Regions from separate parts of the Exiguobacterium sp. s189 genome, predicted to be linked through region 2. Evidence: predicted binding sites of a transcription regulator. Region 2 holds the regulator's gene; the other holds the start of a gene.
What was found. The regulator LexA, encoded in region 2, represses DNA repair genes until DNA is damaged. The targets are predictions, from matches to a motif close to CGAACATATGTTCG.
Positions count from the first base shown of each region.

Region 1: the regulator LexA is predicted to act here: its motif matches at 5,784-5,797, upstream of parE (DNA topoisomerase IV subunit B).

Region 1 is NZ_JACSKM010000010.1:62,093-69,399, reverse strand. Features, by position in the region: gene KNO99_RS12350 (MBL fold metallo-hydrolase) at 1-92, opposite strand, end outside; gene KNO99_RS12345 (NUDIX hydrolase) at 105-722, opposite strand; gene KNO99_RS12340 (DinB family protein) at 852-1,358, shown strand; gene parC (DNA topoisomerase IV subunit A) at 1,391-3,796, opposite strand; gene parE (DNA topoisomerase IV subunit B) at 3,799-5,766, opposite strand; gene KNO99_RS12325 (CoA-binding protein) at 5,893-6,297, opposite strand; gene KNO99_RS12320 (GGDEF domain-containing protein) at 6,639-7,307, shown strand, end outside.
Region 2 is NZ_JACSKM010000007.1:156,788-164,094, forward strand. Features, by position in the region: gene glnA (type I glutamate--ammonia ligase) at 1-876, shown strand, start outside; gene KNO99_RS10585 (AraC family transcriptional regulator) at 984-1,859, opposite strand; gene KNO99_RS10590 (metal-binding protein) at 2,056-2,496, opposite strand; gene lexA (transcriptional repressor LexA) at 2,496-3,116, opposite strand; gene KNO99_RS10600 (hypothetical protein) at 3,320-3,559, shown strand; gene KNO99_RS10605 (YneB family resolvase-like protein) at 3,631-4,275, shown strand; gene KNO99_RS10610 (DUF896 domain-containing protein) at 4,336-4,569, shown strand; gene tkt (transketolase) at 4,769-6,760, shown strand; gene KNO99_RS10620 (YneF family protein) at 6,886-7,119, shown strand; gene KNO99_RS10625 (ABC transporter transmembrane domain-containing protein) at 7,245-7,307, shown strand, end outside.

The DNA.
Region 1 (7,307 bases), on a different contig from region 2:
CCGAGTTCATGTTCGATCAGCTGGACGTTGATCGGAAGAACGGGAGCGTAAAAGGTTAGTTGGTGGATATGTCCGTATCGTCTCACTTTCATCAAAAAATCCTCCTAATCGAATAAGGTGGTCCAGTCATCTTCTTGCCAGTGCGCGTCGAAGCACATATGAATCTGTTCGAGCGTGTTTCGGGCAAGGGAGAGCTCTGGTAAATGGTCGCGTTCAAAAAATCCGACATCCGTCGTCTCTACGCCGGCAGCACCTTCCCCGTCACCAATCAATGCACACTCGATGAAGAGTTTGTAATAGTGCTCAGAAAGTGGCGGGTGTGGATGTTCGTGCATGTCAAATAAGGCGAGTAACCGCACCGGAATGACATCCAAGCCGGCCTCTTCTTCGACTTCTTTGATGATATTCGCAGCAGGAGAACGGTTCACCTCACAAAAACCGCCTGGTAGTGTCCATAACCCGTCCGACCGCTCCTTGACGAGTAACAATCGGTCCCCCTTGAAGACAACGCCTCGTACATCGAGCTTCGGTGTGGGATACCCTTGCACATGGGCCAATTGTGAGATGGCCTCGTTCGATAAGTCTGAATGTCGTTCATACATCTCTTTTGCGATTTCTTGGAGCTCTTCATATCGTTCTCGGTCATATTGATCACGTGTGAACGTCAGACCGGCCTGAGACAGCGCCTGAATCCGTTTCGCCCACGTCAGCCATTGAGACATATAGATCCCCCTATCATTTGTCCTACATGTTTCTTTCGGCAAATCGTCGCGTTCTCCTTTTTAGATTTATATTCCCCGAAGACTCGGACAAGTCACGTATACTAAAAGTAAACAGAGGAGAGGTGCAGCATGAATCCTTATGAATTGACTCATTTCAAAAAAACTTTGTTACATTATTCAGAACCTGACTTACGGTATAAATGCTCCCCTACGATTTGGTCAATTGGTCAGATGTACGATCATATCATGTTGGTCGCGAATGAGTATTTAGATGAAGTCGACCATTGTCTTCAAGAAGACGGTCAACTCGGTGGAGAGAAGACACCATTTGGGGAGAAGTTGTTCCGAGAAGGTGGATTTCCTCCAATCAAAATCGAGCTCCCTCCCGAGATGAACCAACCTCCGAACAACACCGATACGAATGAGCAGTTACTCGGGCGGATGACCGCCTTGATTTCAAGGATGGATGCTTTAGAAGCCCGTCTAGGGGACGCCACAGACGATCGGAAGACCTTTCACGGTGGGTTCGGCTGGTTAAATGCGAGAGAGTGGTTCGAGCTTGTCGAGATGCATACACGGCATCACCGTCGACAGCAACAAGAACTAGAAGGATGGCTAACACAAAAAGACCTGTGAGCGGCGATTATGCCGATCGACAGGTCTTTTCTTTAATCGAGATATACGTCCTCGATCTCACCGAATGAATCTTCGTCGAAGACGAACGATCCGTTGGCATAGCGATCAAGTAGCGTGAGAGTTTTTGTCTTCACTTGTTTTGCTTTCTCTTTTCCGACGATATGCAATGTCTCATCCCCATGTACGGGGAGCACACGACGGATTTGGTGCGGTTTTGATTTGACCTCACGAATGAGCATCGTTCCGCGAAGGTTGCGGTTCGTGCAATCGAACTGGTCTTCAAGTTTCATCTTCTTGACCGCTCCTCGCTGCGTCACGAGGACGAATAACGGTGGCGTAAAGAACGAGAAGGCATCGGCGACGACGTCACCGTCTTTCAAGTTCATCGCTTTCACACCGGCTGCCCGCTGTCCGACGACCGGGACGTCATCTTCTTTGAACCAGAGCCCGTATCCACGCTCGGAGACGAGGAACAACTGTCCAGGACCGTCACTGATCCCTGCGAAGACGACCTCATCGTCACCTTTTAGCTTCAAGGCCATGAGCGGTTTCGACTTCCGCTGCGCGTCATAGTCTCGTAACGGCGTTCGTTTGACCATTCCGTCTTTTGTCACGAAGAGGCAATGGGCATCTGTCTCGAACGTCGAGACGACGTCTGCCGAGATGACCTGTTCCCCTTCAATCGGGACGAGGTTGGCGACGTGCTGACCGGCATCCTTCCACTTCGATTCAGGGATCTGATGGATTGGGATGAGGAGGTAGCTCCCTTTGTTCGTCCAGACGAGCAAGTGGTCTGTCGTCATCGCTTGTGTCGTAAGGAGAGGACGGTCTTTATCCTTCATCTCCGGTAAGACGTCACTTGAGGCGCCGTATGAGCGCATCGAGGCCCGTTTGACGTATCCATCACGACTGACGAAGACCATCGTCTCTTCGACGGCAATCATGACTTCCGTCTTCAGCTTCAATTCTTCGACTTCCGACTCGATGACCGAACGACGGTCATCCCCGAACTCATCACGTAGCGCCGTGAGTTCTTTCACGATCAACTTCCGTTTCGTCGCATCCACGTCAAGGATGTTCGAGAGGCGGGCAATCTCTTTTTGGAGCGCCTTCGCTTCTTTTTGCAATTCGACGATGTCCGTGTTCGTGAGTCGATACAATTGGAGCATGACGACCGCTTCGGCCTGGCGTTCTGTGAACGAGAACCGCTCCATCAGTTTCTTCTTCGCGTCCGCTTTATCTTTCGCGGAACGGATCAATTCGAGCGTCTCATCGAGGACCGAGATGGCTTGTTCTAAGGCATCGACGATTTCAGCGCGTTTTTTCGCCTGTTCGAGTTCAAACGTCGTGCGACGTGTCACCACTTCTTCGACGTGCTTCAAATAGGCGTCAATGATCGGGATGATGCCCATCTGTTTCGGTGTCCGGTTCACGATAGAGACCATATTATAGTTATAGGCGAGCTGCAGGTCCGTATGCTTCAAGAAGAAGTGAAGGACACCTTCCGCGTCTGCCTCTTTCTTCAATTCGATGACGACACGAAGGCCGGTCCGGTCCGTCTCATCACGGACTTCCGCGACACCTTCGACTTTTTTGTCGAGACGGAGCTCTTCCATTTTTTTGACGAGGTTCGCCTTGTTCACTTCATAAGGGATTTCGGTGATCGTGATCTGTTCACGGCCACCTTTTAGCTGCTCAATCTCTGATTTCGCGCGGATGATGACCTTACCCTTGCCGGTTTCAAACGCCTTTAGGATGCCTTCTTTCCCCATGACCGTCCCTCCGGTAGGAAAGTCAGGTCCTGTGACATACTCGATGGCGTCTTTCGCCGTATCGACCTGACCTTTCAGGCGTGCGATGGCGAGGTTGAGCACTTCCGTCAAGTTATGCGGCGGGATTTCTGTCGCATAACCCGCTGAGATCCCTGTCGTCCCGTTCATGAGCAAGTTCGGGAGGAGTGACGGCAAGACGAGCGGCTCTTCCGTCGAATCATCAAAGTTTGGCGTATAGTCGACCGTATTCTTCGCAATCGACGTCAGCATGACCCCAGCAATCTTCGAGAGACGGGCTTCTGTATAACGCATGGCCGCTGCCGGGTCACCGTCCATCGACCCGTTGTTCCCATGCATGTCGATGAGCGGATAGCGTAGTTTCCAGTCCTGAGAGAGACGTACCATCGCCTCATAGACGGACGAGTCACCGTGCGGGTGATAGTTCCCGATGACGTTCCCGACCGTCTTTGCAGACTTTCGGTAAGGCTTGTCGTTCGTATTCCCCTCATGGTGCATCGCATAAAGGATACGACGTTGTACGGGCTTGAGCCCGTCACGTGCGTCCGGCAAGGCACGGTCTTGAATGATATATTTTGAATAACGCCCGAACCGGTCACCGACGACCTGTTCGAGAGATAAGTTTAAAATGTGTTGAATCGTCGACATCGTTACATCACTTCCTCAATCGCTTTAGTCACATGTTCATTGGCGATGATCGAATCATCTTCCTGAAGTCCGAAGGCAACGTTCTCCTCGATCCACTCACGGCGATGCGTGACGTTATCGCCCATCAAGACCGAGACACGCTTGTCCGCGACAGCCGCGTCGTCCACCGTGACACGGATGAGCGTACGGGTATCCGGATTCATCGTCGTCTCCCATAACTGGTCCGCGTTCATCTCACCAAGACCTTTATAGCGCTGGAGGATATAGCCTTTCTTATACACTTTGACCAACTTCTCGAGCGCCTCTTCGTCCCATGCGTAGTCGAACTGCTCGGACTTGCCTTTCCCTTTTGAGATGCGATAGAGCGGTGGCAAGGCGACGAACACACGGCCCGCCTCAACGAGCGGTCGCATATAACGGAAGAAGAACGTGAGAAGGAGCACTTGGATATGCGCACCATCTGTATCGGCATCCGTCATGATGATGATCTTGTCGAAGTTACAGTCATCCAAATCGAAATCATGACCGATTCCGGCACCGATTGCATGAATGATCGTATTGATTTCTTCATTCTTCATGATGTCCTGGAGTTTTGACTTCTCGGAGTTGATGACTTTCCCGCGTAACGGAAGGATGGCTTGGAACGTCCGGTCACGCCCTTGTTTGGCGGAACCGCCGGCCGAGTCACCCTCGACGAGGAATAGTTCGTTCTTCGCGGCATTCTTCGATGTCGCCGGCGTCAATTTCCCGTTCAAGATACTCGAACGTTTCTTCTTCTTACCGTTCCGTGCCTCTTCACGTGCTTTTCGTGCCGCCTCACGCGCCTGAGCCGCGCGAATCGCCTTTTTGATGAGCATCGTGGCCATCTGTGGGTTCTCTTCTAGGAAGATCGTCAGTTGCTTCGCCATGACGCTATCCGCACTCGCGCGCGCCTCTGGAGAGCCGAGTTTCGACTTCGTTTGGCCCTCGAACTGGAGGAATTCTTCAGGGATTCGGACCGAGACGATGAGCGTGAGTCCCTCACGGACGTCGCCACCGTCTAGATTTTTGTCCTTCTCTTTGAGCAATCCGTTCTTCCGTGCATATTCATTCATGATCCGGGTCATCGCCGTCTTGGCGCCGACCTCATGCGTCCCACCGTCACGCGTACGGACGTTGTTGACGAAAGAAAGGACGTTCTCAGAATAGGCGTCTGTGAACTGGAATGCGAGCTCGATCTCAATCTCGTTCTCTGTCCCTTCGAAGTAGACGATCGGGTGAAGCGTCGCCTTATCGTCATTTAAATATTGAACGAATTCAGCGATCCCATCCTCGTAATGGAACGTCTCTTGTTTATCGGTACGCTCGTCCGTCAGCGTAATCGTCAATCCTTTTAATAGGAAAGCCGATTCACGAAGGCGTTCGGCGAGCGTGTCATAGTTATACGTTGTCGTCGAGAAGATGGTTGCATCCGGTTTAAAATAGACGCTCGTCCCGGTCTGGCGCGTCTTGCCCGTCTCTAGGAGCGTCGTCTGCGGCACGCCGCCGTCCGCAAATGTCTGCTCGAACACTTTCCCGTCGCGATAAATTGTCACGACGACCTTGTTCGAGAGTGCGTTGACGACCGAGGCACCAACACCATGGAGACCGCCCGACGTCTTATAACCGCCTTGCCCGAACTTCCCGCCAGCATGGAGAACGGTAAAAATGACTTCAGGTGTCGGTTTTCCAGAGGCGTGCATCCCTGTCGGCATCCCACGTCCGTGGTCACGAACCGTGATCGCATCGTCCTTATGAATCGTCACATCGATTTGACCACCGAACCCGGCGAGCGCCTCATCGATCGCATTGTCGACGATCTCATACACGAGATGGTGAAGCCCGCGATGGTCGGTTGACCCGATGTACATCCCCGGTCGTTTTCGTACGGCCGTGAGTCCTTCGAGCACCTGGATGGCGTCTTCATTGTAATTAAATAGATCTGTTGACATAGCAGTCACCTCAATTTCGAACACACGTTCGTTTTTCTTTCCTATTGTATAGCTGTTCATCGATTCTGGCAAGCCTCCCTTGTCAGCCGTTGCTGAAAAAAAGGAGACCTACCAAGGAGGTAGGTCTTATCCGAGTAGACGAGCATGCTCCACGTACAGGCAGCGGTTCTCGATGTAATCGAGCCCGGCATCGCGTGCGATTTGCTCCGCCTCTGGACTTGAGAGACCGAGCTGGTTGAAGACGAGCCCGACATCCCCATGTCGTACCGCATCTTCCGCGACACCTGCTAAAAACTCGCTGCGACGGAACACGTCGACGATATCGATTCTACCCGGGATGCTCTCGACGGACGGATATGCCTTACGGCCGTTCCACTCCTCGAGCATCGGGTTGACAGGGATGACGGTATACCCGACACGTAGTAAATACTCCGCAATCTGGTTGGCCGTCTTGTTCGGGTTGTCGGACACGCCGACGACCGCGATGGTCTTCGCTTCAGACAAAAGTTGCTTCAAACGCTGATCATCCATCCAAAATCCCCCTTTGGTTTACGTTTACAGTGTAACGTTACCTGACTTGCCGTTTCAAGTCCTATTTTCATCATAAGGTATAATGGTTCAACATTACAATTTCAAGACAAATCAATATGGTTTACATAACAAATTATTGTCTACCATTTATTTTGCAATAAAACTTATTGGTCGATTAATCACTCGATTCAGAATCGATCACGTAACTCACAAACGTTGCGTGAAATATCTATTTCACGCAACGATAAGGACGTGTTATAAGGTCTTTTCATGGATAATTTTAATGACTTTTATATAAATACAAGCGTTCTTTCGCTATACTGAATGAGAGGAGGTGTGAGATGGGAACAATTTATGATGCCCGTCGCGGAACGCTGTATAATGAACGCATCATGTTTTATGGCAACGTCATCGCCTGGTTCGTTCATGTCTTGTTCTGTCTGTTATTCTGGCGATTGGATGTGACCTCTTTGTTCATCTCTAACGGAGTGAGCGTCCTATATTACACGATTTCATTTTATTTTGTACATAAGCGATGGTACGGCATTTTCTTCACCGGACTCTTCATCGAAGTCGTGTATAACGCAATCATCTCGACTTTCATTCTCGGTTGGGATGTCAACATGCATTATTTCATACTCATGATGGCCTATGGCGTCTTTTTCATGCCGAGCGTGACAAAAGGACAACGAATCTTGACGACCGCCCTCGCAATGATGATCTATAGCATCCTCTTCGTCAATGTGTCAGACGGAATGGTGACCTTGCCACAACCTATCGAACAGGCGCTTGGGCTCTTTTGCATCCTTTCGACGGTCATGATGATTGCCGGTCTATCATTCATCTTTGAATCGGCCGTCGTCGAGGTGACGGATGAACTCGAACAATCGAATGAGCAATTGCAGGTTCTCGCTTCGACAGACGGATTGACCGGGCTGCTGAATCGGAAAAACGGGCATGAACGCGTCTCGGAATCCATCGAGCAGGCAAGTCTCGACGGCATCTCTTAC
Region 2 (7,307 bases):
GGTGGATACTTCGACTTGGCACCAGTTGACCTCGGTGAAAACTGCCGTAAAGAAATCGTCATCGAACTTGAAAACATGGGCTTTGAAATCGAAGCATCACACCACGAAGTTGCACCAGGACAACACGAAATCGACTTCAAATACGCAGATGCTGTCACAACGGCAGATAACATCCAAACGTTCAAGCTCGTTGTTAAGACGATCGCTGCGAAGTATGGTCTTCACGCGACATTCATGCCAAAACCACTCTTTGGAGTGAACGGTTCAGGAATGCACGCGAACATGTCACTCTTCAAAGGCGACACAAACGTCTTCTACGATCCAAATGGCGACATGGAACTTTCAGACACAGCTCGCGCGTTCACAGCTGGTATCTTGGAGCACGCTCGTGCGTTCACAGCAGTATGTAACCCGACTGTGAACTCTTACAAGCGTCTCGTACCTGGTTACGAAGCACCTTGCTACGTTGCATGGAGCGCACGCAACCGTTCACCACTTGTACGTGTACCAGCAGCACGTGGCCTCTCGACTCGTATCGAAGTACGTTCGGTTGACCCAGCAGCGAACCCGTACCTCGCACTTGCAGCTCTCTTGGCTTCAGGTCTTGACGGAATCGAAAAAGATTTGAATGCACCAAAACCAATCGATAGCAACATCTACGTGATGGACAAACCAGAGCGTGTAGCGAACGGGATCGACGACCTTCCAGCAACGCTCTTCGACGCACTCGAAGTGCTTCGTGCGGACAAAGTCGTGATGGAATCACTCGGTGAGCACATCGGCGAACACTTCCTCGAATTGAAAGAAATCGAGTGGGATATGTTCCGTATGCAAGTAACGGAGTGGGAACGCGATCAGTACATGACGCTCTACTAATAGAAGAGATATGCAAAAAGAGCACGGAATGACCTTCAGCTGAAGATCATTCCGTGCTCTTTATTTGCAATATTAAGTGTACGGTCGCTCAATTGATTTCTTTCTTGTTATGTTTGTTTATCCTCTTTTGACTTGATTGGAACCCAAACTTCGCTATAGACGTTCTCATAACCCATTTCAATTTTACTAAATGTAATCCCTGGTAAGTCTTGAAGTTCATATCCGGAAGATGGCAACCATTCTGCGTAGGTTTTAGCCATCGTTTCTTGAAGCGTTTGTGGGAATGGACCGCAATTCGGGAAGACAGCCCACAAGCTTTTCGGAATTGAGATTTGTTCTAGGTCATCATATACATCTTCTCTTGTCGTAGCGAACCCGATCATATGGGTCAAATATCCTTCTTCTTCTAAGTGACCATCATCGAAATTGAACGATGCATTTAGTACATGGTTCGGGTAAAGATTTCCCATTTCACGCATATGCATACGCTGTTGTTCACTTATAGACTGTGCTAACGCCACAATTTCTTGATTTATCCCTTCGAACTGGATAGGGACACGTTTTGAAACACCGACGATTTGAAATGCGTCTTTCTCTTCTATTTTGAATTCCATTGATGTTCCTCCTTTGATATCGATATAAAACGTGAAGCGAGGAAACGACTTTTGTATATGATTCTTCATGACTTCGGAAGGCAAGAATCCTGACCACTCTCGAAATGCTCTCGAGAAGCCTTCGATCGAATGGTAACCATATCGAAATGCAACATCTGTCACGCTAGAACCATGAATCAATTCCTCATTCGCAATCGATAGACGGCGATTTCGGATGTAAGTAGTCAATGTTATTCCCGACATATACGAAAACATTCTTTTAAAATGGTGGGCAGAGAGCCCGGTGATTTTTGTGATGTCAGAATCTGAAATTTCTTCGGTCAATTGCTGTTCGATATGTTCCATTAACTCATTTAGCGCTTCTACCAACATCATCACCTCCTTCATAATTCGACTATAAGGGAATTGCATCTGAGTATCTTGATGATTTGAGTACAAGAATTATCGGATAGGAAAAATGAATACATACTTCAACACATTATGGTATGAATACCCTAATGTGTTGCGAATTCGTCTGTAAAAAAGACCACCTCCGCGAAAAACGGCAGGTGGTCTTTTAAATTGTTCAGAATGCTTTTTTTATAAATGTCGATGTATAGTCGAGCGTCGTGTGCAGTGTCGTTGCAAATACAAGACCTAAAAAGAACGACATGCCGTGTACGTCCACCCACGACCGGATTTCTGTTTCATATGCTGTGAAGGGCAAGAGCAGAATGAGTGGGAAGCCGATGTACGCAATCCGAATCAGATCACTCAAAACAGGTAAATGCGAAAAGAGCGAACGGTGCGGCATGAGCTTCACATATGGGAGCCATATGAATTTAAGTGGACCCCATCGGTAATAGGCATCTGATTTTAAGTCAAGATCTGGGGAGAGCCAGAGTGTACCGATAATCGCACCGATGATCAATGCGAACGGAATATCGATGTCAATAAAAGGCGTGGCAACCGCAAGTGCGCCGGTTGCCACGAGATTCGTTCGGGTATGGGTCTTGCCACTAGCCATTAATGAATCGTCCGGTATACACCGATGACCTTCCCTAAAATCGAGACGTTGTCAAAATACATCGCTTCCAACTCATCGTTTTCCGGTTGAAGACGGACTTTTGAAGCTTCTTTATAAATCCGTTTCACAGTCGCCTCGCCCTCATCGGTCATGGCGACGACAATCTCTCCATTGTTGGCGGTGCTTTGCTGACGAACGAGCACGCGGTCCCCGTCCAAAATTCCGGCGTTGATCATAGAATCTCCGGAAACGGACAACATATATACATTATCTGAACCGACGATATGTGCCGGGAGCGGGAAGTGTTCTTCCACGTTCTCGATGGCGGTAATCGGTGTCCCGGCGGTAACTTTCCCGATGACCGGTACGTACATGACGGACTCCTGCTCTTCCATTGCCGGCATATCTTCAGTCAAAATTTCAATCGCGCGAGGTTTCGTCTTGTCTCGACGGATCAACCCGCGTTTTTCCAAACGATCTAAGTGACCGTGTACGGTCGAACTAGAAGCAAGGCCGACGGCTTCTCCAATTTCACGAACAGAAGGCGGATATCCCTTTGCCCGAACTTCGTCTTTGATGAAATCAAGAATCTGTTGTTGTCGCGCTGACATTTTTTTCATTATGTTCACCTCGATGTAATCGAATAACCTGCAAACGCATCCTATTCTTTATGTGTCTAGTGTAACACAAGAACACATGAGCGTACAAACATTCGTTCGTTTTTTTGTGTTGACCGAACACGGGTTCTTGTTTTATGATGAGAACAGATAAACGAACAAACGTTCTAACGAACATATATTCTTATACAGGAGGCAATGTAATCATGAAAGACACACTTAACGGAATCATTTTAGTCGGGATGCTCTTGGTCGGGATGTTCGCTTTTTATTTGGCAGGGGAGATGCGAGGGGAACCGGCAGTAGTCGAACCAGTCGTCACTACGGAAGAGCGTACGATTGAAGAAGAAGTCGCTTATGTCCAAGCGGAATCACTCGAAGCACAAATTATGGCAGAACGAGAAGAGCATCATGAACGAAAAACAAAATGGTATGCCGCTGAGTGATTGTTGATCATTGCGAACCGTTCTCGAACTGTGTATCGTAAGGAATGAATGCGATGAAAGGGAGTGATGCGATGCGAGTCGTCATCTATTGTCGGGTATCGACGAACAAGTCCACCCAAGAGACATCACTCAGTCGACAAGTCGATGAATTACAGCATCTGGCTTCGCAACTAGGGGCAGAAGTCATAGAAATCATCACGGAGCAAGAGAGTGGATATGAAGTGAATCGACAGGGGCTCCTTGATTTGCTTGACCATGTGTCGATGTCTGATTTGGATGCCGTACTTGTCACGGACGACAGTCGTCTGGGACGAGGAAATGCCAAGATTGCCATCTTGCACACATTGATGAAGCATGACGTTCGGTTGCTGACGATGCAATCAACGTCGGACTATGTCGTTTCTGATGCCGAAAAAATGGTATTAGAAATTGTCAGTGTTGTGGAAGAGTATCAACGTAAAATTCACAACGCTAAAATTTCTCGTGGGATGCGCCGTGCCGTCGCCAACGGATTCAACCCACAGCGCAATATTCAAAACAACGATCAAGGTGGGCGACACCGAATTGAAGTGCCGATTGAGGAGATTATCCAACTGCGCGAGCGCGGGTTGACGTTTGCTGAGATTGCGGCAACACTCCGTGGATTCGGTTATGAAGTGTCGAAAGCGACCGTCAATCGACGGTATCTCGAGCACCAGTCAGTAGCTGAAACTTGATTCTTCCTCTCTGATTTTGTAAAGTATAAGAACAAATTCACTAGAGAGGGGGCGAGTCAGATGTTAGCACCAGGACAATTGGAGCGAATCAATTTCCTCGCCAACAAAGCGAAGACAGAAGGACTGTCTCAAGATGAGATGAACGAACAACAAGATTTACGCCAAGAATATTTGAAGGCGTTCCGTCAATCGTTCAAATCGCAAATGATGGGGATGAAGGTCGTCGATCCAGAAGGAAACGACGTCACACCAGAGAAGTTGAAAGAAGATCAAAAACGCTATCGTGGCGAGTGATGCTGAATGCACATCCTATTTCGTATAGGATGTGCATTTTTGTTATACACGAACGGTCATCAGACGAACGGATTGCTGTTTTTTTAAGGCAATTGAAGGAAACGATTTCACTAAATGTGTTATACTAATTAATTAGTTGTGACACACGAATGAGTGTGATAAAATATGACGGGTAGAAAACCTTCTTAACACAGAGAGGATGAAATTAGTGGAAACAACTACTAAAGAATTATTAGCGATTAACTCGATTCGGACGCTCTCAATTGATGCGGTCCAAAAAGCGAACTCTGGTCACCCAGGGATGCCGATGGGTGCTGCACCTATGGCGTTTACACTTTGGACAGACAAAATGCGTCACAACCCGAAAAACCCGAACTGGTTCAACCGTGACCGATTCGTTCTTTCGGCAGGTCATGGATCGATGCTCTTGTATTCGCTCCTTCACTTGTCTGGATATGATTTGTCGATGGACGACCTTAAATCATTCCGTCAAATGGACTCGAAGACTCCTGGTCACCCAGAATACCGTCATACGGCTGGTGTAGATGCGACAACGGGCCCACTTGGACAAGGGATTGCAATGGCTGTCGGGATGGCCATGGCAGAGAAGCACTTAGAAGCGACTTACAACCGCGACGAGTTCAACGTCGTTGACCACTACACGTTCGGGATTTGCGGAGACGGAGACTTGATGGAAGGTGTATCGGCAGAAGCGGCATCACTCGCTGGTCACTTGAAGCTCGGCAAACTCGTCGTTCTTTACGATTCAAACGATATCTCACTCGATGGCGATCTTCACAAATCGTTCTCTGAAAGCGTAGAAGACCGTTTCAACGCGTACGGATGGCAAGTCATTCGTGTCGAAGACGGAACAGATATCGATTCGATCGCAAAAGCAATCGATGCAGCGAAAGCTGAAACGTCAAAACCGACATTGATCGAAGTGAAAACGGTCATCGGATTCGGTTCACCGAACAAATCAGGTAAATCGGCATCACACGGTGCTCCACTTGGAGATGCTGAAATCGAATTGACGAAACAGTTCTATAAATGGGAAGGTGAGTCATTCTACGTACCAAACGAAGTATATGACTTATTCAACGAGAAAGTTGTCGAGCCTGGCGCAAAATATGAGTCAGACTGGAACGAACTCGTAGAAGCGTACAAAGCGGCACATCCAGAACTCGGTGCGCAGTTCGTGCGTGCGATGAACAACGAACTTCCTGAAGGTTGGGACAGCGAGTTGCCAACATTCGAAATCGGTTCGAAAAAAGCAACACGTCAAACGAGCGGTGAAGTTTTAAACGCAATCGCGAAAGCAGTACCGACACTCTTCGGTGGATCTGCTGACCTTGCCGGGTCAAACAACTCGATGATTAAAGGTGCAGTGGACTTCGATGAAGATCCAGCTGGACGTAACATCTGGTTTGGTGTTCGTGAGTTCGCAATGGCGGCAGCTGTAAACGGAATGGCACTTCACGGCGGCGTCCTTCCTTACGGTGCGACATTCTTCGTCTTCTCGGATTACCTTCGCCCGGCAGTTCGTCTTGCTGCACTCATGGGACTTCCGTCAACGTTCATCTTGACGCACGACTCAATTGCAGTTGGTGAAGATGGCCCAACACACGAGCCAGTTGAACATTTGATGAGTTTCCGCGCGATGCCGAATCTATCTGTTCTTCGCCCGGCAGATGGGAAAGAAACAATCGCTGCTTGGAAACAAGCGGTAACATCGAAAACGACACCTTCACTCCTCGTCTTGACACGTCAAGCGTTGCCAGAGCTCGAAGGCACATCGGTTGAAACGGCAGCAAAAGGAGCATACGTCGTTGCAGGTGAATCGAAAGATGCAGACGTCCTCTTGCTCGGTACGGGTTCTGAAGTACACGTCCTCGTTGAAGCGCGTGAGCAGCTTGCGGCTGAAGGCGTGAATGCGGCAGTCGTATCGATGCCATCATGGGAACTCTTTGAAGCGCAATCTGCTGAATATAAAGAGTCTGTCCTTCCATCTTCAATCACGAAGCGTGTATCACTTGAAGCAGGTGCGACACTTGGATGGTATAAATACGTAGGATTCGGTGGAAAAGTACTCGGAATCGACAAGTTCGGAGCATCTGCACCTGGGGACCTCCTCATGAAAGAATACGGCATGTCAGTCGACAACGTCGTCAATGCAGTAAAATCACTTTAATCTCAAGTTAGATTGTTGTGACGGCCATTCGTTTGGCCGTCACTTTTTTTCTAGACGACTAGCGAAGTTGGTCAATTTAGTGTATAGTAAAAAACGATGTTTCATATGGTAGAGGAGGTAAAGCCTTGAGTACATTATTCTGGATTCTTCTTGTCGTGGCAGCACTCATCGGGGGTATCGCGATCGGATTCTTTATCGCGCGTAAATACATGATGAACTACCTTGAACAGAACCCGCCAATCAATGAAGATATGATTCGTACGTTGATGATGCAAATGGGTCAAAAGCCATCACAGAAGAAAGTTAACCAAGTGATGCGCGCCATGAACGTGCAGATGAAAAACGAAAAGAAATCATAATCAATCACGAGAGCACTTCGGTATCCGAAGTGCTTTTTTTGTTTCCTCTTTTTGTTAGACAATCGAACAAACTTTCGCTACGATTAATGAATAATCTTTATATAAAGACAAAGGGGGCGTTTCATATTCGTGTATTTAAACAATTGTCTTGGTTTTTGCGTCTCGAATGGAAGACGTATGCACTCGGC